Regions from separate parts of the Streptomyces sp. M2CJ-2 genome, predicted to be linked through region 2. Evidence: predicted binding sites of a transcription regulator. Region 2 holds the regulator's gene; each other region holds the start of a gene.
The links. Region 2 encodes HrcA, which represses chaperone genes, less so after heat shock. Its sites were predicted from a motif close to TTNGCACTCNGNNNNNCNGAGTGCNAA; they were not measured.

Region 1: a site for HrcA is predicted at 3,908-3,934, ahead of groES (co-chaperone GroES). Genes of this name have one in related genera too.
Region 3: a site for HrcA is predicted at 4,484-4,510, ahead of groL (chaperonin GroEL). Genes of this name have one in related genera too.

The regions. Positions count from the first base shown of each region.
Region 1 covers NZ_JAESIF010000003.1:205,020-212,594, reverse strand. Annotated here, with positions in the region: gene JL475_RS05380 (GlsB/YeaQ/YmgE family stress response membrane protein) at 120-398, shown strand; partial or broken gene JL475_RS05375 (helix-turn-helix domain-containing protein) at 551-810, opposite strand; partial or broken gene JL475_RS05370 (saccharopine dehydrogenase) at 805-1,104, shown strand; gene groL (chaperonin GroEL) at 1,714-3,333, opposite strand; gene groES (co-chaperone GroES) at 3,452-3,760, opposite strand; gene JL475_RS05355 (polysaccharide deacetylase family protein) at 4,038-4,790, opposite strand; gene JL475_RS05350 (polysaccharide deacetylase family protein) at 4,787-5,674, opposite strand; gene JL475_RS05345 (class I SAM-dependent methyltransferase) at 5,832-7,058, shown strand; gene JL475_RS05340 (Uma2 family endonuclease) at 7,097-7,575, opposite strand, start outside.
Region 2 covers NZ_JAESIF010000042.1:4,704-12,278, forward strand. Annotated here, with positions in the region: gene JL475_RS26170 (MBL fold metallo-hydrolase) at 1-186, opposite strand, end outside; gene hrcA (heat-inducible transcriptional repressor HrcA) at 355-1,371, shown strand; gene dnaJ (molecular chaperone DnaJ) at 1,371-2,510, shown strand; gene JL475_RS26185 (nitronate monooxygenase) at 2,704-3,777, shown strand; gene JL475_RS26190 (16S rRNA (uracil(1498)-N(3))-methyltransferase) at 3,774-4,514, shown strand; gene JL475_RS26195 (hypothetical protein) at 4,552-4,932, opposite strand; gene JL475_RS26200 (hypothetical protein) at 5,004-5,549, shown strand; gene JL475_RS26205 (S41 family peptidase) at 5,595-7,575, shown strand, end outside.
Region 3 covers NZ_JAESIF010000017.1:58,255-65,829, reverse strand. Annotated here, with positions in the region: gene murQ (N-acetylmuramic acid 6-phosphate etherase) at 1-167, shown strand, start outside; gene JL475_RS15925 (hypothetical protein) at 211-780, shown strand; partial or broken gene JL475_RS40005 (12-oxophytodienoate reductase) at 834-947, opposite strand; gene JL475_RS15920 (RNA-guided endonuclease TnpB family protein) at 1,174-2,412, shown strand; partial or broken gene JL475_RS40000 (NADH:flavin oxidoreductase/NADH oxidase) at 2,456-2,563, opposite strand; gene groL (chaperonin GroEL) at 2,698-4,320, opposite strand; gene JL475_RS15910 (cold-shock protein) at 4,716-4,919, opposite strand; gene JL475_RS15905 (ubiquitin-like small modifier protein 1) at 5,350-5,625, opposite strand; gene thrC (threonine synthase) at 5,802-7,118, opposite strand; SAM riboswitch class I at 7,137-7,331, opposite strand; gene JL475_RS15895 (glucosyl-3-phosphoglycerate synthase) at 7,531-7,575, shown strand, end outside.

The DNA of each region.
Region 1 (7,575 bases), on a different contig from region 2:
GCTCGAAACCCGGCTCGGGGAGGGGCGGGCAGGGTTGCGGACCGAAGAACAGGTTTGTTCGGGCGCGGACGGTACAGACGATGAGCTGACACAGTCTTCATGACAGGACGGAGACAGCAATGGGCATCATCGCGTGGATCGTCATCGGCCTGCTCGCCGGTGCCATCGCCAAGTTCATCATGCCGGGCAAGGACCCCGGTGGCATCATCATCACCATGCTCATCGGCATCGCCGGCGGTCTGCTCGGCGGTTGGCTCGGCAAGGTGATATTCGGCGTCGACTCCATCGACGGGTTCTTCGAGCTCTCCACCTGGATCGCCGCGATCGCCGGCTCCCTCATCCTGCTCGCTCTTTACCGCCTCATCACCGGCAGCCGGCACTCCCACCGTCACGCCTGACCTCTGATGGCGCCTCTGGACGGCTCTCCCCCTGGTTCGCGGGGCAGGAGCCGTCAGGTGCGGGAGACCGACCCGACACGGATGCCGACGGGGCCGTGGAGTCCTGCCGTGCCATCGTCGACGGCACGGTCGTGACGGTCCCTGAAGCCGGCTCAGGGGCGGTGGGGCTGCTCGCTGTCGTCGGGGCCGGAGCGGTTCCGCGTACGGAACATGCGGCGGTAGGCGTCCGGGGTACGCCGACCGTGCGGTTGAAGTGCCGACGCAGCGTCGTGGCGGTGCCCATGCCGGTGGCCGCCGCGACGGCGTCGACGCTGTCGCCGGTGGTCTCCAGCAACTCCTGAGCGCGCCGGATCCGTTGGGTGAGCAGCCACTGCAGCGGGGTGGTGCCGGTCGCGGCCCTGAAGCGGCGGCCCGGGACATCGCGGCCCCGGACACGCCGGCACCGGCCGCGGCCGACGAGCGCGGACGGTCCGGGCAGACCTTCCTCGTCGATGCGGTCGTGCGCTCCGGCACCGGTGAACGGCGTGCCGTGGCGAGGGGCCAGGACATCTACGCCGTCACCGCGCCGCTCGTGGTGGAAGCGCTCGACCGCATCCTCACGGAAGGGACCAGGGCGACCGGGGTCGTCTCCGCCGGCGAGATCTTCGACGCGCCCGACTTCCTCCGCGCGCTGTCCCCGCGCATCGCCCTGGAAATGCGCTCGTAGCAAGCAGGCCACTCACGCGGCACGCCTGCTCGGCTCCGGACTCCCACGCAGCGGCGCACCCCCGGTCACGACGGGACCGGGTGACGGCATGTCGGCCGTACTTCGACGGAGAGCGCCAAAGGTTCGGCCTTGACGTTGCGTCGAATTCCAACATCGGGGCCATGTCGATCACCGTCCTCGGCACCCATTCGGCCATGAGGCGGATCCTGCCGGCCCCGGTCGCGGACCGCGCTGACCTGCCGCGTTCGATGCTGGAACCCTCCGGGGGCATGTGCCGCCACCACCCCGACGAGGTCGACCTGGCGGCCATGCGCCTCGAAGCGTCCGGGTTCCCCGGCGACCGCGACGAGGAGCGTCGCCTCGACGCGCTCGAAACCCTGGCGGCGGCAGGAGCCCGGGGGCGGATGCAACGCGCCCTCGACGACGCTCTCACCGTACTGCGGGAGGCGACACCGGAGCTGGGGGCTCCTGAGCATCACACGAAGCTGCTTTCCCCTGGAGACAGAACTGGGGAGTCCGGGGCCGGTTCCCGCTGCGACAGGACGGCTGACCGCACGGGGAAGGCCCCCGCTCCGGAACCGGAACGGGGGCCTCCTGCGAGCGCGTGGCTCAGTGGGCGTGGCCGTGGCCACCGGCGGCCGGCTCCTCGTCTTCCTTCTTCTCGACGACCAGGGTCTCGGTCGTGAGCAGCAGGGAGGCGATGGAGGCGGCGTTCTCCAGGGCGGAGCGGGTGACCTTGACCGGGTCGATGACGCCGGCCTTGATCAGGTCGCCGTACTCGTCGGTGGCGGCGTTGTAGCCGCTGCCCTTCTCGAGCTCGGCGACCTTGGAGACGATGACGTAGCCCTCGAGGCCGGCGTTCTCGGCGATCCAGCGCAGCGGCTCGACGGCGGCGCGGCGGACGACCGCGACACCGGTGGCCTCGTCACCGGTCTTGTCGAGGTTGCCCTCGAGGACCTTGACGGCGTGGACGAGCGCGGAGCCACCACCGGAGACGATGCCTTCCTCGACCGCGGCGCGGGTCGCGGAGATGGCGTCCTCCAGACGGTGCTTCTTCTCCTTCAGCTCCACCTCGGTGGCGGCGCCGACCTTGATGACGCACACGCCGCCGGCCAGCTTCGCGAGGCGCTCCTGGAGCTTCTCGCGGTCCCAGTCGGAGTCGGTGGTCTCGATCTCGGCCTTGATCTGGCCGACGCGACCGGTCACGTCCTCCTTCTTGCCGGCACCGTCGACGATCGTGGTGTCGTCCTTGGTGACGGTGACGCGGCGGGCGGAGCCCAGCACGTCCAGGCCGACCTGGTCGAGCTTGAGGCCGACCTCCTCGGAGACGACCGTGGCGCCGGTGAGGACGGCCATGTCCTGCAGCATCGCCTTGCGGCGGTCACCGAAGCCGGGGGCCTTGACCGCGACGGCGTTGAACGTGCCGCGGATCTTGTTGACGACCAGGGTCGACAGGGCCTCGCCCTCGACGTCCTCGGCGATGATCAGCAGCGGCTTGGAGGCGTTGGCCTGGATGACCTTCTCCAGCAGCGGCAGCAGCTCGGCGATGGAGCCGACCTTGCCCTGCGTGATGAGGATGTACGGGTCGTCCAGGACGGCTTCCATGCGCTCCTGGTCCGTCACGAAGTACGGCGACAGGTAGCCCTTGTCGAAGGCCATGCCCTCGGTGAAGTCCAGCTCCAGACCGAAGGTGTTGGACTCCTCGACGGTGATGACACCGTCCTTGCCGACCTTGTCCATCGCCTCGGCGATGAGCTCGCCGACCTGCTGGTCCTGGGCGGACAGCCCGGCGACGGCGGCGATGTCCGACTTCTCGTCGATCGGGCGCGCCGAGGCGAGGAGGTCCTCGGAGACCGCGGCGACGGCGGCGTCGATGCCCTTCTTCAGGGCGGCCGGGGAGGCGCCGGCGGCGACGTTCTTCAGGCCCTCGCGGACCAGGGCCTGGGCCAGCACGGTCGCGGTGGTCGTACCGTCACCCGCGATGTCGTTGGTCTTGGTCGCCACCTCCTTGACCAGCTGGGCGCCGAGGTTCTCGTACGGGTCCTCGACCTCGACCTCGCGGGCGATCGTGACACCGTCGTTGGTGATGGTGGGGGCGCCGAACTTCTTGTCGATGACGACGTTGCGGCCCCTGGGGCCGATCGTCACCTTCACCGTGTCGGCAAGCTTGTTGACGCCGCGCTCAAGGGCGCGACGGGCGTCCTCGTCGAACTTCAGGATCTTCGCCATGGCAGCGGGAGCCCTCTCGGAAATCAGGGGTGAAAAATCACTGCGCCCCGGGCGCCCGGCTCGGTGAGCATATCGGGACCAGGGGCGCAGTTTCGGAGCAAATGTGCTACGAGGTGACTTACTTCTCGATGATCGCGAGAACGTCGCGGGCCGAGAGAACGAGGTACTCCTCGTTGTTGTACTTCACCTCGGTGCCGCCGTACTTGCTGTAGAGCACGACGTCGCCGACCTTCACGTCGAGTTCGACGCGCTTGCCGTCCTCGATGCGGCCCGGACCGATGGCCAGGACAACGCCCTCCTGGGGCTTCTCCTTGGCGGTGTCCGGAATGACCAGGCCCGAAGCCGTGGTCTGCTCGGCGTCGAGCGGCTGGACCACGATGCGGTCCTCGAGCGGCTTGATGGCAACCTTGGAGCTGGCGGTCGTCACGATCCGACCTCCCCCTTCGGAGATCTCACGGGGTTAACTGTCTGAGGTGGCGACCAGGTCGATCCGTCGTCGCGGGTGCCGGACCTGCCCGTCGCGTGTGTTGGCACTCTCCAGGGGGGAGTGCCAGACCCGAGACTATGACCGCGATTAGCACTCGGTCAAGCGGAGTGCCAATTCCCTGCGGCGCGTCGGCGGTGGAACGCGTTGCTCGTACGGGTGTGCGCAGCCGTCCGGCGCCCCGACGCCCCCTGGGGGCACCCCCGGACGGGCCGGGTGCTCACCGGTGCCGGACGTAGTCCTCCAGCCTTCCGACCCTCAACCCCTGCTCCTCCAGCTCGCGCAGCAAACGTGTCGTCCGTTCCGCCAGAGTCAGGGGCGGGGCCTCGCCGGCGGGGACGGAGACGATGTCGCCGGGGCCCAGGCGGCGGGCGCCGCGGGCGTACGTGAGGGTGCCGTCGCCCTCCAGCGTCACCCGCCAGAGCACGACCGCCGCGATGCCGCAGTCGGCGGCGGCGCGGAGGGTCGTGGCGTCGTACGTGCCGTAGGGCGGGCGGAAGAGGTGGGGACGGATACCGAAACGGGACCGGAGCTTGCGCTGCTGGCCGCAGATCTCGGCGCGCTGACCGGCGTAGGGCAGGCCGCGCAGGGCGGGGTGGTCGAGGGTGTGGTTCTGCAGGCTCGCACCGACCGAACGCAGGCGGGCGAAGTGGCCGTAGCCCGGCCCCACCACACTGTCCGTGAGGAACATGCTGACGGGAAGGCGGCGTTGCCGTACGAGGTCGATGAAACGGGGGTCGCGTTCGGCGCCGTCGTCGTAGGTCAGGAAGACGACCCCGTCCCGGGTCGGGACCCGGTCCACGACGGGCGGGACGCGGTCGGGTGACCGGCCCGCTCCGTCAGCCGCACCCCCGGTGCCCTCACCCCCTCGGCCGGCAGGGCCCACGGCCGGCCGCCCGGCCGACGGGCCGCAACCCGCCAGCACCGCCAGCACCGCCAGGAGAACCGCCACGGCCGCCCCCCACCGGATCACAAGTAGTCCTCCAGGCGCCCCACCGCGTACCCCTCGGCCGTGACCTTGTCCAGGAAGCGGCGGATCATGTCGGGCATCGTGCCCTTCCACTCGTTCCGGCCCCGGAAGTGGGTGAGGACGATGTCGCCGGGGTGCAGCGCCCCGTCCCCCTCGCGGTAGTCCCAGCGGTCGACGAAGACCTCCTCGTTCCACAGCGGGACGTACTCGATGCCGCAGGACTCGGCCGCGCGCAGGGTGTTCTTGTCGTAGCTGCCGAACGGCGGGCGGAACAGGACGGGGCGACGGCCGTACCGCTCCTCGAGGACGTCCTGCATGCCGCAGATCTCGCGCTTCTGACGGGCGTAGGGCAGGCCGCGCAGGGGCGGGTGGTTCAGGGTGTGGTTGTTCAGGCCGACACCCCGGTCCTGCATCTCCTCGAAGTAGCCGTAGTCCTCCTTGATGACGTAGTCGCTGAGGAACGCGGTGTACGGGATCTTCAGCTCGCTCATCATGCGCAGGAACGCGGGGTCCTTCTCGGCGCCGTCGTCGACGGTGAGAAAGACGACCTTCTCGTCCGTGGGGACGGTGGTGAAGACCGGGGGAAGGCCCAGTCTCCGGTGGCCGTCGACCTCGAAGCCCTTACGGGTGGCGATCCTCGGCTTCTTCCCGGGCGCCGGCGGAGCGGTCCGGGGCACCCGCTCGAGCCCCCAGCGCTTCGCGGCGGCCACCCGCGCGGCGTGCGCGGCGCGCAGTTCGGCGGCGTGGGAGTCGCGCTCGCGGGCCGGGGGCGCGGCGAGGGGCTGCCGACCGCCCGCAGCCGGGTCCGGGGCGGCGGAGTCCTTTCCGCAGCCCGCGACGAGAGAGGCGATGGTCGCGAGGGTGAGTACGGCGGCACCGGCCCGCACACCACACAGTGACCGACTTTTATAATTTTGTCCTATTACTCGCATGGGGTCGGATCCTCGCAGTCCACCGCCCTGGAGCCGGCCCGACACCGCGGCAGACGGCACACCGTCCACCGACTGGCCCACAGCCGGCCCGCGCCTGACCCACAATGGGCCGGTGAACGACCGCACCCCCCTCCCCGCCTCACCCCTCGCCCCGCTCCTCACCCCCGAGGGCCGCGCCCTCCTCGACGAGGTGCGCGACACCGACCCGGCGCAAGAGCTCGCCGTCGCGACCCGGCTGCGCCGCGAGCATCCGGCGGAACTGGTCTCGGCGGCACTCGGTCAGGCGCGCCTGCGGCAGCGGGCGGTGGCGAAGTTCGGGGCCCAGGACGCCGCGCGCATGTTCTTCACGCCGAACGGAGTCGAGCAGTCGACCCGGGCGAGCGTGGCGGCGTACCGGGCGCGGCGGCTGAAGGAGTCGGGCGTGACCTCGGTGGCCGACCTGTGCTGCGGGATCGGCGGGGACGCGATCGCGCTGGCCCGCGCCGGGATCCGGGTACTGGCGGTGGACCGGGACCCGCTCACCGCGGCGGCGGCCCGCGCGAACGCGGACGAACTGGGCCTGGCCGAGCTGATCGAGGTGCGGGAGGCCGACGTCACGGAGGTGGACCCGTCCGGTTACGACGCCGTCTTCGTCGATCCGGCCCGGCGTGGCGGCCGCGGTCGCGTCTTCGATCCCGAGGCCTACTCACCGCCGCTGTCCTGGGCGATCGAGGCGGCCCGCAGGGCACCCCGCGCCGCCGCGCTGAAGATCGCACCGGGCATCCCGCACGAGGCCGTCCCCGCCGACGCGGAGGCCGAGTGGATCTCGGACGGCGGGGAGGTGAAGGAGGCGGTGCTGTGGTTCGGCGACGGGCGGACGGCCGCCGCCGGGCCGGAGGGCGCGGCCCCGGCGATCCGAGCGACCCTGCTGCCCGGCCCGCGCACGCTCCTCTCCCGCGGGCTGCCGAATCCCGAAGTCCGCCCGCCCGGCCGGTACCTGTACGAGCCCGACGGCGCCGTCATCCGCGCCCATCTCGTCGCCGAGGTCGCCGAACAGCTCGACGGCGGGCTCATCGACCCGACCATCGCCTACGTCACCGCCGACGAGCACCGCCCCACCCCGTACGCCACCGCCTACGAGATCACCGACCGGCTTCCCTTCAACGTCAAGAAGCTGAAGGCGCTGCTGCGTGAGCGCCGGATCGGCACGCTGACCGTCAAGAAGCGCGGCTCGGCGGTGGAACCGGAGGAACTCCGCCGCAAGGTCCTGCCCAAACCCCACGGCCCCGGGTCCGTCACGGTCTTCCTCACCCGCGTCGCGGGCGCCCCGACGATGCTGCTGGGGCACCCGGTGCGGTGAGGCCCGCAGGCCGGTCCGGTGAGGCCCGCGGGGCCGGTTCAGGCCCCGACGATCGCCTTGCCGACGGCGAAACCCTTGGTCGGCCCCTCCGGGATCACCGCGTCGGTGCCGTAGGGAACGCGGTGCTCGTCGGCGTACTTGGCCTTCTTGGGGTCGGGGGACGTCAGGACGAGCACGGCCCCCTCGTCGTCGAAGTCGTCGACGATCACGTACACCGGAATCCCGGCGCGGGCGTACTCCCGGCACTTGCGGACGCGGTCGCGCCGGAGGTTCCGGTGGCCGGGCGAGGTGACCTCGACGACCATCTCGACCCCGGCGGCGTCCACACCGAGACCGTCCTCGTCGGGGATCTCGTCGAGATCGAGGGGGGCCACGAACAGGTCGGGGACCCAGGCCTTCTGACGGTGGATGACGTTGACGTCCTGGAGGGCCGCGTAACCGCTTTCCCCCAAGTGGGCGTCCAGCGCGCGGCGGAGACGGTTGACGAGCACGCCATGACGACGACGACCGGTAGGCG
Region 2 (7,575 bases):
ACCGGCGAGCGCCTGCGCCCGTGCCCGCAACCGGGCGCCCTCGCCCAGGCTCGAACCGGCGTCCACGAGCAGCGCCGCGCCCGCGCCGACGACGAGCCCCGTCGTGCAGTCCCACACCGGCAACCGGCACCGGCCCACTCCCGGCGCCAGCCGCTCCCACCCCGACTCTTCCCAACTCACCGTCATACCGCGACGCTAATCGCCCACGCCGCCCCGGCGCGACGGCGTGGGACCGGCCTTGCCCGGGGTGTACCCACCGGCCGTACACTGGGCGGGGAAGTTTGGCACTCGCGTGCGAAGAGTGCCAGGACATTCAGGGAACGAACCGGCGAAAGGCTTCTGGAGGTGTGCGCCGTGCTCAGTGAACGCAGGCTCCAGGTGTTGCGCGCCATCGTCCAGGACTACGTCGGAACCGAGGAACCCGTCGGCTCCAAGGCCCTCACCGAGCGGCACAACCTGGGCGTCTCCCCGGCCACCGTGCGCAACGACATGGCGGCCCTGGAGGACGAGGGGTTCATCGCCCAGCCGCACACCAGCGCCGGGCGCATCCCCACCGACAAGGGCTACCGGCTCTTCGTGGACAAGCTCGCCGGCGTCAAGCCGATGACCGCCCCCGAGCGGCGCGCCATCCAGAACTTCCTCGAGGGCGCCGTCGACCTGGACGACGTCGTGGCCCGCACGGTGCGGCTGCTCGCGCAGCTGACCCGGCAGGTCGCCGTCGTGCAGTACCCGTCGCTGACCCGCTCGACCGTGCGGCACGTGGAGCTGCTCCCGATGGCGCCCGCGCGCGCCATGCTGGTGCTGATCACGGACACCGGGCGGGTCGAGCAGCGCATGATCGACTGTCCGGCGCCGATCGGCGAGGCGACCCTGGGGGATCTGCGGGCGCGGCTCAACAGCCGTGTCGCGGGCCGCCGTTTCACCGATGTACCGTCTCTCGTCGAGGATCTCCCCGAGGCCTTCGACCTCGAGGAGCGCGGTACGGTCTCGACCGTGCTCTCCACCCTCCTGGAGACGCTCGTCGAGGACAACGAGGAGCGGCTGATGATCGGCGGTACCGCCAATCTGACCCGCTTCGGACATGACTTCCCCCTTGTGATCCGGCCCGTACTGGAGGCGCTCGAGGAGCAGGTCGTGCTTCTCAAGCTGCTGGGCGAGGCGAAGGATCCGGGCGTGACCGTGCGTATCGGTCATGAGAACGCCCACGAGGGACTCAACTCCACCTCAGTGGTGTCGGTGGGCTACGGTTCGGGCGGCGAGGCTGTTGCCAAGCTCGGCGTGGTCGGTCCGACCCGCATGGATTACCCGGGAACGATGGGAGCGGTACGCGCAGTGGCACGGTACGTCGGACAGATCCTGGCGGAGTCGTAGTGGCCACGGACTACTACGCCGTACTCGGCGTGCGCCGCGACGCTTCGCAGGAGGAGATCAAAAAGGCCTTCCGGCGGCTCGCCCGCGAGCTGCATCCGGACGTCAACCCGGATCCGAAGACCCAGGAGCGGTTCAAGGAGATCAACGCCGCCTACGAGGTGCTGTCGGACCCGCAGAAGAAGCAGGTCTACGACCTCGGCGGCGACCCGCTCTCGCAGGCCGGGGCCGGCGGCGGCGCGGGCGGCTTCGGCGCGGGCGGCTTCGGGAACTTCTCCGACATCATGGACGCGTTCTTCGGCACGGCGTCGCAGCGCGGTCCGCGCTCGCGCACCCGCCGCGGCCAGGACGCGATGATCCGGATCGAGGTCGAGCTGGACGAGGCCGCGTTCGGCACGACCAAGGACATCCAGGTCGACACGGCGATCGTGTGCACCACGTGCAGCGGTGAGGGCGCCGCGCCGGGGACCAGCGCGCAGACCTGTGACATGTGCCGCGGCCGCGGTGAGGTCTCGCAGGTCACCCGGTCCTTCCTGGGCCAGGTCATGACCTCGCGCCCCTGCCCGCAGTGCCAGGGCTTCGGCACCGTCGTCCCGAACCCGTGCCCGGAGTGCGCCGGCGACGGACGCGTCCGCTCCCGCCGCACCCTGACCGTGAAGATCCCGGCCGGTGTCGACAACGGCACCCGGATCCAGCTGGCCGGCGAGGGCGAGGTCGGCCCCGGCGGCGGTCCCGCCGGCGACCTGTACGTCGAGATCCACGAGCTGCCGCACAGCACCTTCCAGCGGCGCGGCGACGACCTGCACTGCACGGTCACCATCCCGATGACGGCGGCCGCCCTCGGCACCAAAGTGCCGCTGGAGACGCTGGACGGCATGGAGGAGGTCGACATCCGGCCCGGCACCCAGTCCGGCCAGTCGATCCCGCTGCACGGCCGGGGCGTCACGCATCTGCGCGGCGGCGGCCGGGGCGACCTCGTCGTGCACGTCGAGGTGCAGACCCCGGGCAAGCTCGACCCCGAGCAGGAACGCCTGCTGCGCGAACTCGCCAAGCTCCGCGGCGAGGAACGCCCGCTGGGCCAGTTCCAGCCGGGGCAGCAGGGGCTGTTCTCCCGGTTGAAGGACGCTTTCAACGGGCGCTGACGGACGACACCGGAGGACGACACCGGAGGTGCTGCGCGCGGGGGCCGGAAACGGCTCCCGCGGTGCTGCGGAAGGTGTCCTGAAGGTGCTCGGGAAGGTGCCGTGAAGCCGCCCCGGACACGGCCCGTGCCAAGGGCGAAGGCCGGTTGAGCCCCGATTCGGAGATGTCCGAAGGACGTGGCAACATGCCGTCATGTCCTTGGCGCTCACCGATCTCCTTCCGCACCCCGTCGTGCAGGCCCCCATGGCGGGCGGTGTCTCCGTGCCGCAGCTCGCCGCGGCCGTCTCCGAGGCGGGCGGGCTCGGTTTCCTGGCCGCCGGGTACAAGACCGCGGACGGGATGTACCAGGAGATCAAGCAGCTGCGCGGACTGACCGGCCACCCGTTCGGCGTCAACGTCTTCATGCCCCAGCCCGAGACCCCCGACCCGGCCGCCGTCGGCGTCTACGCCCACCAGCTGGCCGGTGAGGCCTCCTGGTACGAGACCGAGCTCGGCGACCCCGACAGCGGCCGCGACGACGGCTACGACGCCAAACTCGCCGTCCTGCTCGACAACCCGGTGCCGGTGGTGTCGTTCCACTTCGGAGTGCCGACCCGTGAGGTCCTGGACTCCCTGCGCCGCGTCGGCACGTTCACCCTGGTCACCGCCACCACCGCCGAGGAGGCGCGGGCCGTGGAGCGGGCGGGCGCCGACGCGGTGATCGCGCAGGGCGTCGAGGCCGGCGGCCACCAGGGCACCCACCGGGACCTCCCGGAGAACGACGGCTCCGGCGTCGGACTGCTGTCCCTGGTCGCCGAGGTGCGGGAGACGGTGGACATCCCGATCGTCGCCGCCGGCGGCATCATGCGCGGCAGCCAGATCGCCGCGGTGCTCGCGGTCGGCGCCCGGGCGGCCCAGCTCGGCACCGCCTTCGTCGCCACCCACGAGTCCGGCGCGCCCGCCCTGCACAAGCAGGCGCTGACCGACCCCCTGTACGTCCGCACCGAACTGACCCGCGCCTTCTCGGGACGCCCGGCCCGCGGCCTGGTCAACCGGTTCCTGCGCGAACACGGCCCGTACGCGCCCGCCGCCTACCCGGACGTCCACCATCTCACCGCGCCGCTGCGCAGGGCCGCCGCCAAGGCGGGGGACGCGCAGGGCATGGCACTGTGGGCGGGACAGGGCCACCGGATGGCCCGGGAGCTGCCTGCCGGGCAGCTGGTGGAGGTGCTGGTCGCCGAACTCGCCGCCGCCCGGACGGAGCTGTCGGCGGGGGGTGCCGGATGACCGCGCCGGTCTTCGTGGTGGAGCACTTCGACACGGACGCCTCCGGACACCATGTGCTCGACGGCCCCGAGGGGCGGCACGCCGTCTCCGTGAAGCGGCTGCGGGCCGGGGAGAGCGTCGTCCTCACCGACGGCGCGGGCCGCAGGGCCGAGGGCGAGGTGACCGGGACCGAGGGCAAGGACCGGCTGATCGTGCGCCTCGGGGACGTCGTCGAGGAGCCCGTGGAGTCGCCCCGGCTCACCGTCGTCCAGGCACTGCCCAAGGGCGACCGGGGCGAGCTGGCCGTGGAGACGATGACCGAGGTCGGCGTCGACGCGATCGTGCCGTGGTCCGCGGCGCGCTGCATCACGCAGTGGAAGGGCGAGCGCGGTCTGAAGTCCCTCGCCAAGTGGCGGGCGACGGCCCGGGAGGCCGGCAAGCAGTCCCGCCGGGCGCGCTTCCCGGAGGTCGCGGACGCGGCGACGACCAAGCAGGTTGCCTCACTTCTCGCCGAAGCCGACTTCGCCGCCGTGCTCCACGAGAGCGGCACCGAACCCCTCGCGACCGCCGAACTCCCCGGCTCCGGCAGCATCGTGCTGGTCGTCGGCCCCGAAGGCGGGGTCTCGCCGGAGGAGTTGGCGCTCTTCGCGCAGGCCGGCGCCAAGCCCTACCGCCTGGGCCGCAGCGTCCTGCGCACCTCCACCGCGGGCACCGCCGCCACGGCCGTCCTGCTGGCCCGCACGGGCCGCTGGTCCTGACGGCCCCGTTCGCCGCCAGCCGCGGGGCCGCCGGCTGTCAGCCGTCCGCCGCGCGGGCGGCGGCGACCGCCGGGAACAGTTCCCAGCCGTCCAGCTCCGCGGCCCCGGTGAGCAGCCCGCGCCGGACCGCCTCGTCGACGAAGGCCCGTACGACACCGGGCTCGTGCAGGTTGAGCGCCGCGTGTCCGCCGAGGGCCACAGCCCCGGAATGCAGGAAACCGTCGGGGACGAGACGGCCCTCGCCGCCCCGGAACACCAGGTGGACCGTCGCCGTCGTTCCCTCCCGGGTCAGTGCGAGCACCTCCTGGCAGGGCCCGTCGGTACGGTGCCGATGACGCACCGACCACAGGTAGGCGGTCGTTTCGCCCGTGGTGGTCCCGTCCACGACGAGTCGTCTGAGCCGGCGTTCGCTGCGCATCGCTCCACGGTAGTGAGGAGTGGCCGTATGCGCCCTACCGTCACGCGTGGGGCGGTGGCAGGCTGCCGGGCATGGGGGCATTGAGGTGGGTTCGGGGCGGGACGCGGTGGCGCCGGTCGGTGTCGGCCGTCGGGTTCGTCGTGGTCGTCGTGGGCGGGGCCGGGGCGTGCGAGCCGGGTCCGGTCGGCACGGCGGCGGTGGCGTACACGACCGACGAGACGGTCACCCGGGAGCTCAACCGGCAGAAGGCCGGGGTGCGTTGGCTCAGCTGCACCGCCTCCTACGGGAACCAGGACGGCGCGTCGTCGCGGCCCGCGAGTGAGGACACCGTGGCCACCGTGGACTGCGACGGGGAGACCGAGGACGGCAAGGAGATCACCGTCACCGGGAAGATCACCCATGCCGTCGACGGCGCCTGTGTGCGCGGGGACATCACCGCGAAAGTGGACGGCAAGCAGTGGTTCCGGGTCGACGGCCTGGGCGACTGCGACGCCACCAGCCCGCCCGCGGTGGGCGAGCCCACGAACCGCGGCCCACGGCCCACCGTCACCGTGACGGTCACCACGACCGTGTGGTGCGAGCAGTACCCGTCCTGTCGCCCCGTCGAGGGCAAGTGATCCAAACCTCTGTCCAGGCCGACCCCGTGTGCGTAGGGTGATCGGGTGACACAGCCTGCATCGGTCGCCCCCGCCGCGTATCTCCGGTTCCCGCATCCGCACGGCGAGTTGGTCGCCTTCACCGCCGAGGACGACGTGTGGCTCGCCCCGCTCGAGGGCGGCCGGGCCTGGCGGGTGAGCGCCGACAACGTGCCGGTGACGCTCCCCCGCATCTCGCCCGACGGCACCACCGTCGCCTGGACCTCCACCCGTGACGGCGCTCCCGAGGTGCACACCGCCCCCGTCGAGGGCGGCCCCGGCCGGCGTCTGACGTACTGGGGAAGCGCGAGGACCCAGGTGCGCGGCTGGACCCCGGACGGCAAGGTCCTCGCGCTCAGCACCCAGGGCCAGGCCAGCCTGCGCCGCACCTGGGCCCGCGCGATCCCCCTCGACGGCGGACCCGCCACCACCCTGCCGTACGGCCCCGTCGGCGACGTCGCCCACGGGCCGCGCACGGTCCTGCTGTCCGCGACGATGGGCCGCGAGGCCGCCTCGTGGAAGCGCTACCGGGGCGGCACGGCGGGCAAGCTGTGGATCGCACAGGAGACCGGCGACGGTGCCGACAACTCGGCCGACGGCTCAGGAGAGTTCGTCCGGCTGCACGGAGATCTCGACGGGAACATCGAGTACCCGCTGTGGGTGGGAGACAGGGTCGGTTTCCTCTCCGACCATGAGGGCACCGGCGCGCTGTACTCCTCCCTCGCCGACGGGTCCGACCTGCGCCGGCACACCCCCCTCGGGGGTTTCTACGCCCGGCACGCCGCCACCGACGGCACCCGTGTCGTGTACTCCTGCGCCGGTGAACTGTGGATCCTCGACGACCTGGACGGGGCCGAGCCGCGCCGGCTCGACATCCGGCTGGGCGGGCAGCGCGTCGACCTCCAGCCGTTCCCGGTGAACGCCGCCCGCTGGTTCGGTTCCGCCTCCCCCGACCACACCGCGCGCGGCAGCGCCGTCTGCGTGCGCGGCACCGTCCACTGGGTCACCCACCGCGCCGGCCCCGCCCGCGCGCTCGCCGCCACCCCCGGCGTACGGGCCCGCCGCCCGCGCACCTTCCGCGCGGACGGCGAGGAATGGGTGGTGTGGGTGACGGACGCCGACGGCGACGACGCTCTGGAGTTCGCCCCCGCCACCGGCCTCGCCCCCGGAGCGACCCCGCGCCGGATCGCCGCCGGACAGCTCGGCCGCGTCCTGGGCCTCGCCATGGCGCCCGACGGCAGCCGCGCCGCGGTCGCCTCGCACGACGGCCGTCTCCTGCTCGTCGAGCGGGAGACCGGCGAGGTCCGCGAGGTCGACCGCAGCGAGCACGGCGACGTCTCCGGGCTGACCTTCTCGCCCGACTCCGCCTGGCTCGCCTGGTCCCACCCCGGCCCCCGCCCGCTCAGCCAGCTGCGGCTCGCCGACACCACCGACCTGTCGGTCACCGAGGCGACCCCGCTGCGCTTCCAGGACTACGCGCCCGCGTTCACCCTCGACGGCAAGCACCTCGCCTTCCTGTCGACCCGCTCCTTCGACCCCGTCTACGACGAGTACGTCTTCGACCTCGCCTTCGTCGAGGGCGCCCGCCCGCACCTGATCACCCTCGCCGCGACGACGCCGTCCCCGTTCGGCCCGCAGCGGCACGGCCGCCCCTTCGAGACGCCGGACCGGGACGAGACCCCCGACAGCGAGGGCACCCCCACCACCCGTATCGACCTCGAGGGGCTGGCCGACCGGATCGTGCCGTTCCCGGTCGAGGCCGCCCGCTACTCCAACCTGCGCGCCGCCAAGGACGGGGTGCTGTGGCTGCGGCACCCGGTGCGCGGCGTGCTCGGCGCCTCCAGGGCCACCCCCGAGGACCCCGACCCCAAGACCGAGCTGGAGCGCTACGACCTCGCCCAGCAGCGCATCGAGCATCTGGCCGTGGACGCCGACCACTTCGAGGTCAGCGGCGACGGCAAGCGGGTGCTGCTGTGGACCGACGGGCGGCTGAAGGTCGTCCCCAGCG
Region 3 (7,575 bases), on a different contig from region 2:
CGGCGGACGCCGACATCGAGCGCGCCCTGGCCGCCACGGACGGCGAGGTCAAGCACGCCATCCTGGTCCTGCTCGCCGACGTGGACGGCCCGACGGCCACCCGCCTGCTGACCGAGGCGGGCGGCCACCTGCGCGTGGCGCTGGCGGCTGCGGCCGGCCGGCCGTGACGGCTGGGATACTGGCCCCACCCCCCACACGGAGACGAAGCACATGAACCACGCGCAGCTCACCGCCCTGGGCCGCGCCCTGCGCGTCCTCGGCGAGCACGGCGAGGCGCTGACCGCCGACACGCCGGACGCCAGGCTGCACGAGGTGCGGGCCGACCTGAAGCGCGCGCTGGACCGGCTGGAGGAGAGCGTCGAGACGGCCGCGCCCAGCACCCGCTGCCCCGAGCACCCGACCGGTCCGGTCGACGAGAGCGCCCCCGACCTGTGCCTGCTGTGCGAGACCCGGCGCCGCACCGCCCGCCGCGCCGAGTTCAACGGGCCGGCACCCCACCAGCCGCCCACCGAGCCCGTCCCGTCCCGGTACGGGATGCACGGCGACCGCCCCCGGCCGCAGCAACGCTGGCTGCCGGAGCTGTGGAACGGTCAGGCGTGGCAGCTGTGCGGCACCCCGCGCCGGGACCGGCGCGAGGCCGAGCTGTACGTCGCGGCACAGCGGCGCGGGCCCCGGCCCGCCATGGCGTACCGGGTGGTGCACGAGTTCACCGACTACGAGGTGCTGCGCGTGTGGGGGGTGCCGGTCCGGGCCGACATCGAGCCGTTGGGCGGCCCGTAGCCGCCGGGGCCCACAGCTCAGCTCAGTGTCCGCAGCGACGCCGCGTCGTACGGCTCGAACTCGTCGCGCTCCAGCCGGTCGAGCAGGTTGTCGAGGCTACCCGGTTCGGCACCGACCGTGACGGCGGGCCTGCCGGTCAGCTTCTTCGTCCAGCCAGTCAGATTCAGCTTGTGCTTGCGAGGAACCCCGGGGCTTCAGCCCCGGGAGGAATCGCATCCTCGTGGATCGCGGCGTGCAGCGCCGCGGTATCGCTGTGTCCATCCGGCCGTGGAGCGGCCGGGTCCCGCCCACGGGCGCGGTGAGGCGGCCCCGGTCATGCCGGATTTCACCCGATGGGGTGGCCGGTGGGGAACGCGTGGTGCGGCATCGTGCGGGTGTCTACGATCGGTGATCGTGAAGCTGGTGGTGCAGGTCAGGCTGCTGCCGACGCCCGTGCAGGCGGCGGCACTGGAGGCGACCCTGCGGGCCTGCAACGAGGCCGCCACCTGGGTCAGCGAGGTCGCCTTCGAGAAGGATGTGCAGAACAACTTCGCGCTGCGCCAGCACACCTACCACCAGATCAAGGCCCGGTGGAACCTGGGTGCCCAGGCCGCCCAGCACGTGATCAAGAAGACCTGCGACGCGTACGCGACGCTGCGGGCGAACCTGAAAGCCGGAAATCTGGGCCGACCGGGCTCGCCACGCTACCGGCGGGCCACGCAGAAGCCGATCGCTTTCCGGCCGACGGGTGCCCAGCCCTACGACGACCGGATGCTGTCCTGGCAGACCGACCGGCGCAGAGTGTCGATCTGGACGACTTCCGGGCGGGTGAAGGACGTGGCGTTCACCGCCTCACCGGAGCAGCTGGCCACCCTCGCCCTCTACCGCAGGGGCGAGTCCGACCTGCTGGTGCGGGACGGTATGTGGTTTTTGAACGCCACCTGCGAGGTGCCCGAGGCGCCGCTGAACACGGAGCCGGTGGACTTCCTCGGCATCGACCTGGGCATCGTCAACATCGCCACCACCTCGGACGGCGAGATCATGGCCGGCCGGGAACTCAACCGCATCCGCACCCGGGAACGCGAGCTGCGCACCAAACTGCAGCAGAAGAACACCCCGTCCGCCCGGCGCCGGCTGAAGAGGCGCCGCGGCAAGGAGGCCCGGCGGGCGAAGGACATCAACCACAAGATCGCGAAACGTGTGGTGGCCGAGGCAGAACGCACCGGCCGCGGGATCGCCCTGGAGGACCTGACGGGCATCCGCGGACGGGTACGGCTTCGCAGGCCCCAACGGGCCACCCACTCCAGCTGGGCCTTCGCCCAGCTGGGGACGTTCATCGCGTACAAGGCCCGCCGGGCGGGGGTACCGGTGGTGCACGTCGATCCGGCGTACACCTCCCGCACCTGTGCCGAGTGCGGGCACCTCGACCAGGCGAACCGGGTCTCACAGGCCCGGTTCGCCTGCCGGTCCTGCGGATTCGTTGATCACGCGGACCGGAACAGCTCCCGCAACATCCGCGCCCGGGCGTGGGAGTTGTGGCGACGCGGGGCCCCGTCAACGGCCCCCGCCTCGCTCCCGCGCCAGCGGGACGGGGCTGGACGCAAACGCAGCATCACAGCCAGTGATGCCCGTTGTGCAAGCCCGTCGCTTTAGCGACGGGCAGTTGACGTCCGAGCCCTCGAACTCCGGCCGCCACGAGCGGGGCGAGGATCGCCTCCAGTTCCTCGGGGGTCTCGGCGAGACGGGAGTCGTAGGCGTCCTGCTTCCACTGGGAGTACCGGAAGAGGACCGGGAACCCGGGCGAGCCCCACTCATGAAACCGCAGAAACGCGGAAACCCGGAAACCCGGAAACGCCCGAGGGCGGCACCCCCTGTCGGAAACAGGGAGTGCCGCCCTCGGCACTGACGGACCGGGTCCGAACCTGAGGTGAGTCAGGCTCAGAAGTCCATGTCACCGCCCGGCATGCCGCCCGGAGCGGCCGCGGCGGCCTTCTCCGGCTTGTCGGCGATGACGGCCTCGGTGGTGAGGAACAGCGCGGCGATCGACGCGGCGTTCTGCAGCGCGGAGCGCGTCACCTTGGCCGGGTCGATGATGCCTTCCTTGACCAGGTCGACGTAGTCGCCGGTCGCGGCGTTCAGGCCGTGACCCGGGGTCAGGTTGCGCACCTTCTCCACCACGACGCCGCCCTCGAGGCCGGCGTTGACGGCGATCTGCTTCAGCGGGGCCTCGAGCGCGAGCTTCACGGCGTTGGCGCCGGTCGCCTCGTCACCCTCGAGCTCCAGCTTCTCGAACACCTGGGAGGCCTGGAGCAGGGCCACGCCACCACCGGCGACGATGCCCTCCTCGACGGCCGCCTTCGCGTTGCGAACGGCGTCCTCGATGCGGTGCTTGCGCTCCTTGAGCTCGACCTCGGTGGCGGCACCGGCCTTGATGACCGCGACACCGCCGGCGAGCTTCGCCAGGCGCTCCTGCAGCTTCTCGCGGTCGTAGTCCGAGTCGCTGTTCTCGATCTCGGCGCGGATCTGGTTGACGCGGCCCTGGACCTGCTCCGAGGAGCCGGCACCGTCGACGATGGTGGTCTCGTCCTTGGTGATGACGACCTTGCGGGCCTTGCCGAGCAGCTCGAGGCCGGTGTTCTCCAGCTTGAGGCCGACCTCTTCGGAGATGACCTCGCCGCCCGTGAGGATGGCGATGTCGTTCAGCATCGCCTTGCGGCGGTCGCCGAAGCCCGGGGCCTTGACGGCGACGGACTTGAAGGTGCCGCGGATCTTGTTGACCACCAGGGTCGACAGGGCCTCGCCCTCGACGTCCTCGGCGATGATCAGCAGCGGCTTGCCCGACTGCATGACCTTCTCCAGGAGCGGCAGCAGGTCCTTGACGTTGCCGATCTTGGAGTTGGCGATCAGGATGTACGGGTCGTCGAGCGACGCCTCCATACGCTCCATGTCGGTGGCGAAGTACGCCGAGATGTAGCCCTTGTCGAAGCGCATACCCTCGGTGAGCTCCAGCTCCAGACCGAAGGTCTGGGACTCCTCGACGGTGATGACGCCTTCCTTGCCGACCTTGTCCATGGCCTCGGCGATGAGCTCGCCGATCTGGGTGTCGGCGGCGGAGATGGAGGCCGTGGAGGCGATCTGCTCCTTGGTCTCGACGTCCTTCGCCTGCTCCAGCAGGGCACCGGAGACGGCCTCGACGGCCTTCTCGATACCGCGCTTGAGGGCCATCGGGTTGGCGCCGGCGGCTACGTTGCGCAGGCCCTCCTTGACCAGGGCCTGGGCGAGGACGGTCGCGGTGGTCGTACCGTCACCGGCGACGTCGTCCGTCTTCTTGGCGACTTCCTTGACCAGCTCGGCGCCGATCTTCTCGTACGGGTCCTCGAGCTCGATCTCCTTGGCGATGGACACACCATCGTTGGTGATCGTGGGGGCGCCCCACTTCTTCTCGAGGACGACGTTGCGGCCCTTGGGGCCGAGCGTCACCTTGACGGCGTCCGCGAGCTGGTTCATGCCGCGCTCGAGGCCGCGCCGCGCCTCCTCGTCGAACGCGATGATCTTGGCCATGTGAAGTGGTCCCTCCAGGACTGGGGGTGATTACTTCGGACCGCGCCCGCGCCCGCGACGGACGGCTCACAGAACCGGTGGTTCCTTGCCCCACCGGCCTGCGGGCCTCACCGACCCGGTCCTTACGTTGTCACTCTCACCTTCAGAGTGCTAACGCCAATGATTAGCACTCGACCCACTCGAGTGCAAGGCGCTCCCGCGAAGCGGGACCGATGAGGGGTGGTGGTCGGGTGACGGGCGGGCGCAAGCGCCTCCGGGGGATCGCCCCGGGGAGTCAGCCGCGCGCGAACACCCCCGGGCGCCGGCCACCACCCGGTCCCCGGCACGGCGAAGGGTCCGCACCCCGGGGGTGCGGACCCTTCGCCAGCAGGAAATTCTTGCGGTGGGTAGCGCGTTCAGGCGCTGAGACGAACCATGTCGGCCTGCGGGCCCTTCTGGCCCTGCGAGATCTCGAACTCGACCCGCTGGCCTTCTTCGAGGGTGCGGTAGCCGTCCATCTGGATCGCGCTGTAGTGGACGAAAACATCCGCACCACCGTCGACCGCGATGAAGCCGTACCCCTTCTCCGCGTTGAACCACTTGACGGTGCCCTGAGCCATGCCTAACTCCCCTATTACTGGCCCTTGCACAGATCCACACTTCGCGGATCCGGGTCAGACCTCACCCCCCGACGATCGGGGGCGTGCGCCGGAACGCGTCGACCGCGGCCGAATGTATCCGTCCAACTGCCCTCTGCAACAGGTCAATCGGACGAGAAATCTGGACGGCACCAGTCCGGAATGTGACGGGAATTCACCTGATTTCAGGGCAAGTCAGGCCGGGCAAAGCCCGCAAATGCCGCAGAAGTGGCCCAGACTTTGGCTGTATCCAGTCGGGTGTGCGGCAGGAATTGACGGTTCCAGAACGGGGAGTCGGGACCGCGTTCCCCAACCCTATCGCGCTCAACCCCATGGAATTGCCCCCTCCGCTTCTCTCGCGGAGGGGGCAACACGATGAACACCCGGTCACATCAATTACCGAGGGTAATGATCAACCGCCGGCGACGGCCGGGATGATCGACACACCGGCACCGTCCGGGGTCACCGTCTCCAGACCCTGCTCGAAACGGACGTCGTCGTCGTTGACGTAGACGTTGACGAAACGGCGCAGCTTGCCCTGGTCGTCCAGGACCCGGGCGGAGATCCCGGTGTGGTTCTTCTCCAGGTCGGCGATGACGTCGCCGAGGGTCGCCCCCTCGGCGTCCACCTCGGCCTTGCCGCCGGTGTAGGTGCGCAGGATGGTGGGGATGCGAACGGTCACGCTCATGCGACTCGACCTCCAGTGACGATGGGAATACTCTGCGTGTCGGCCGCCGGGTCGGCGGTGTCGGCCTGTGGAGCCGGTGCGGGACCTCGGCTCAGGTGCGTCCCGGGGGCGGTCGGCCGTGAGGCACGATGCCCGGCGGGCGACCGCCGGCCTCCTCGGGACCGGCGAGGAGGAGGTCAGGCGAGGCCGGCCTCTCGGAACGACTCGAGGTTGGGGCGGATGGTGGCGGTCAGGCCGGTGTCGGCCACCGCGTCCAGGGTCTTGAGGCCGTCGCCGGTGTTGAGGACGACGGTGGTCAGGGACGGGTCCAGGAGGCCGTTCTCGATCAGCTTCTTCGTGACGCCGACGGTCACACCGCCCGCGGTCTCGGCGAAGATGCCCTCGGTCCGGGCGAGCAGCCGGATGGCCTCCACGACCTGCTCGTCCGTCACGTCCTCCACCGCGCCGCCGGTGCGGCGCGCGATGTCCAGGACGTACGGGCCGTCGGCCGGGTTGCCGATGGCGAGCGACTTGGCGATGGTCTTCGGCTTCTGCGGCCGGACGACGTCGTGGCCCGCCTTGTACGCGGTCGACACCGGCGAGCAGCCCTCGGCCTGCGCGCCGAAGATCTTGTACGGCTTGTCCTCGACGAGGCCGAGCCGGATCAGTTCCTGCAGCCCCTTGTCGATCTTCGTGAGCTGCGAGCCGGAGGCTATGGGAACGACGAGCTGGTCGGGCAGCCGCCAGCCGAGCTGCTCGCAGATCTCGTACGCGAGGGTCTTGGAGCCCTCGGCGTAGTACGGCCGCAGGTTGACGTTGACGAAGCCCCAGCCCTCGCCGGCCGGGTCGCCGATCAGCTCGGAGCAGAAGCGGTTCACGTCGTCGTAGTTGCCCTCGATGCCGACGAGTTCACCGCCGTAGACGGCGGCCATGACGACCTTGCCCTGCTCCAGGTCGTGCGGGATGAACACGCAGGAGCGCAGGCCGGCGCGGGCGGCGGCGGCGCCGACGGCACCGGCGAGGTTGCCCGTGGAGGAGCAGGACAGGGTGGTGAAGCCGAAGGCGCGGGCGGCCTCCAGGGCCTGGGCGACGACCCGGTCCTTGAAGGAGTGGGTCGGGTTGCCGGAGTCGTCCTTGACGTACAGGCCGCCGGTGACGCCGAGTTCGCGGGCGAGGTTGTCGGCCTGGACGAGCTGGGTCCAGCCGGGGTTGATGTTCGGCTTGGTCGCCACGTCGGCGGGGACGGGCAGCAGGGGCGCGTAGCGCCAGATGTTCGCGGGGCCCGCCTCGATGCGCCGGCGGAGTTCCTCGGTGTCGTAGCCCGAGAAGTCGTAGGCGATCTCCAGCGGACCGAAACACTCCTCGCACGCGAAGACGGGTCCGAGGGGGACGCGGTGGCCGCATTCGCGGCAGGACAGCGCGGCGGCGGGGCCGAGATCGACGGAGGGCGCGGCTGATCCGTTGACGGATTCAGCGGTGGATCCGGTGGTGCTTGCGACGGTCTGCACAGCCATGTGAGGCGAGGCCCTTTCTCCTCATCTTCCTCACGACGTGTTTCGTCGTGAGACGGACTTGGCACCTTCCCTAGCCGGGAGCCTCGCGTGGACGATCAGCGATCAGCGTTCGGTGTTCCGCTGCGATCGTCGATCGACGGTGATCCACGAGAACCGGCTGGAGGGTTGCCGGGGCTTCATCGGGCCGTATCCCTCTGCCCCTCTGGATGAGCTGTATTCGGTTGTGTGTCATGCGGTTGTGCGCTCGCGCGCCGCGGACGCGAGGGGGGTCGTGACCCCCGGTGTGCAAGGGGCGTCCGCGTTGTTCAAGACTGTAACCGACGGCCAGGACGACAAAGAGTGCGCGTCCGAACCGCGAGATGGATCAACAGGTGTCAGGTGTATGGATCACAGAGGTGAGGAGCCGCAGACCGTGCTGGAAGAAGTCGAGCGCTGGCTGGCCGACCGCTCCTGGTCC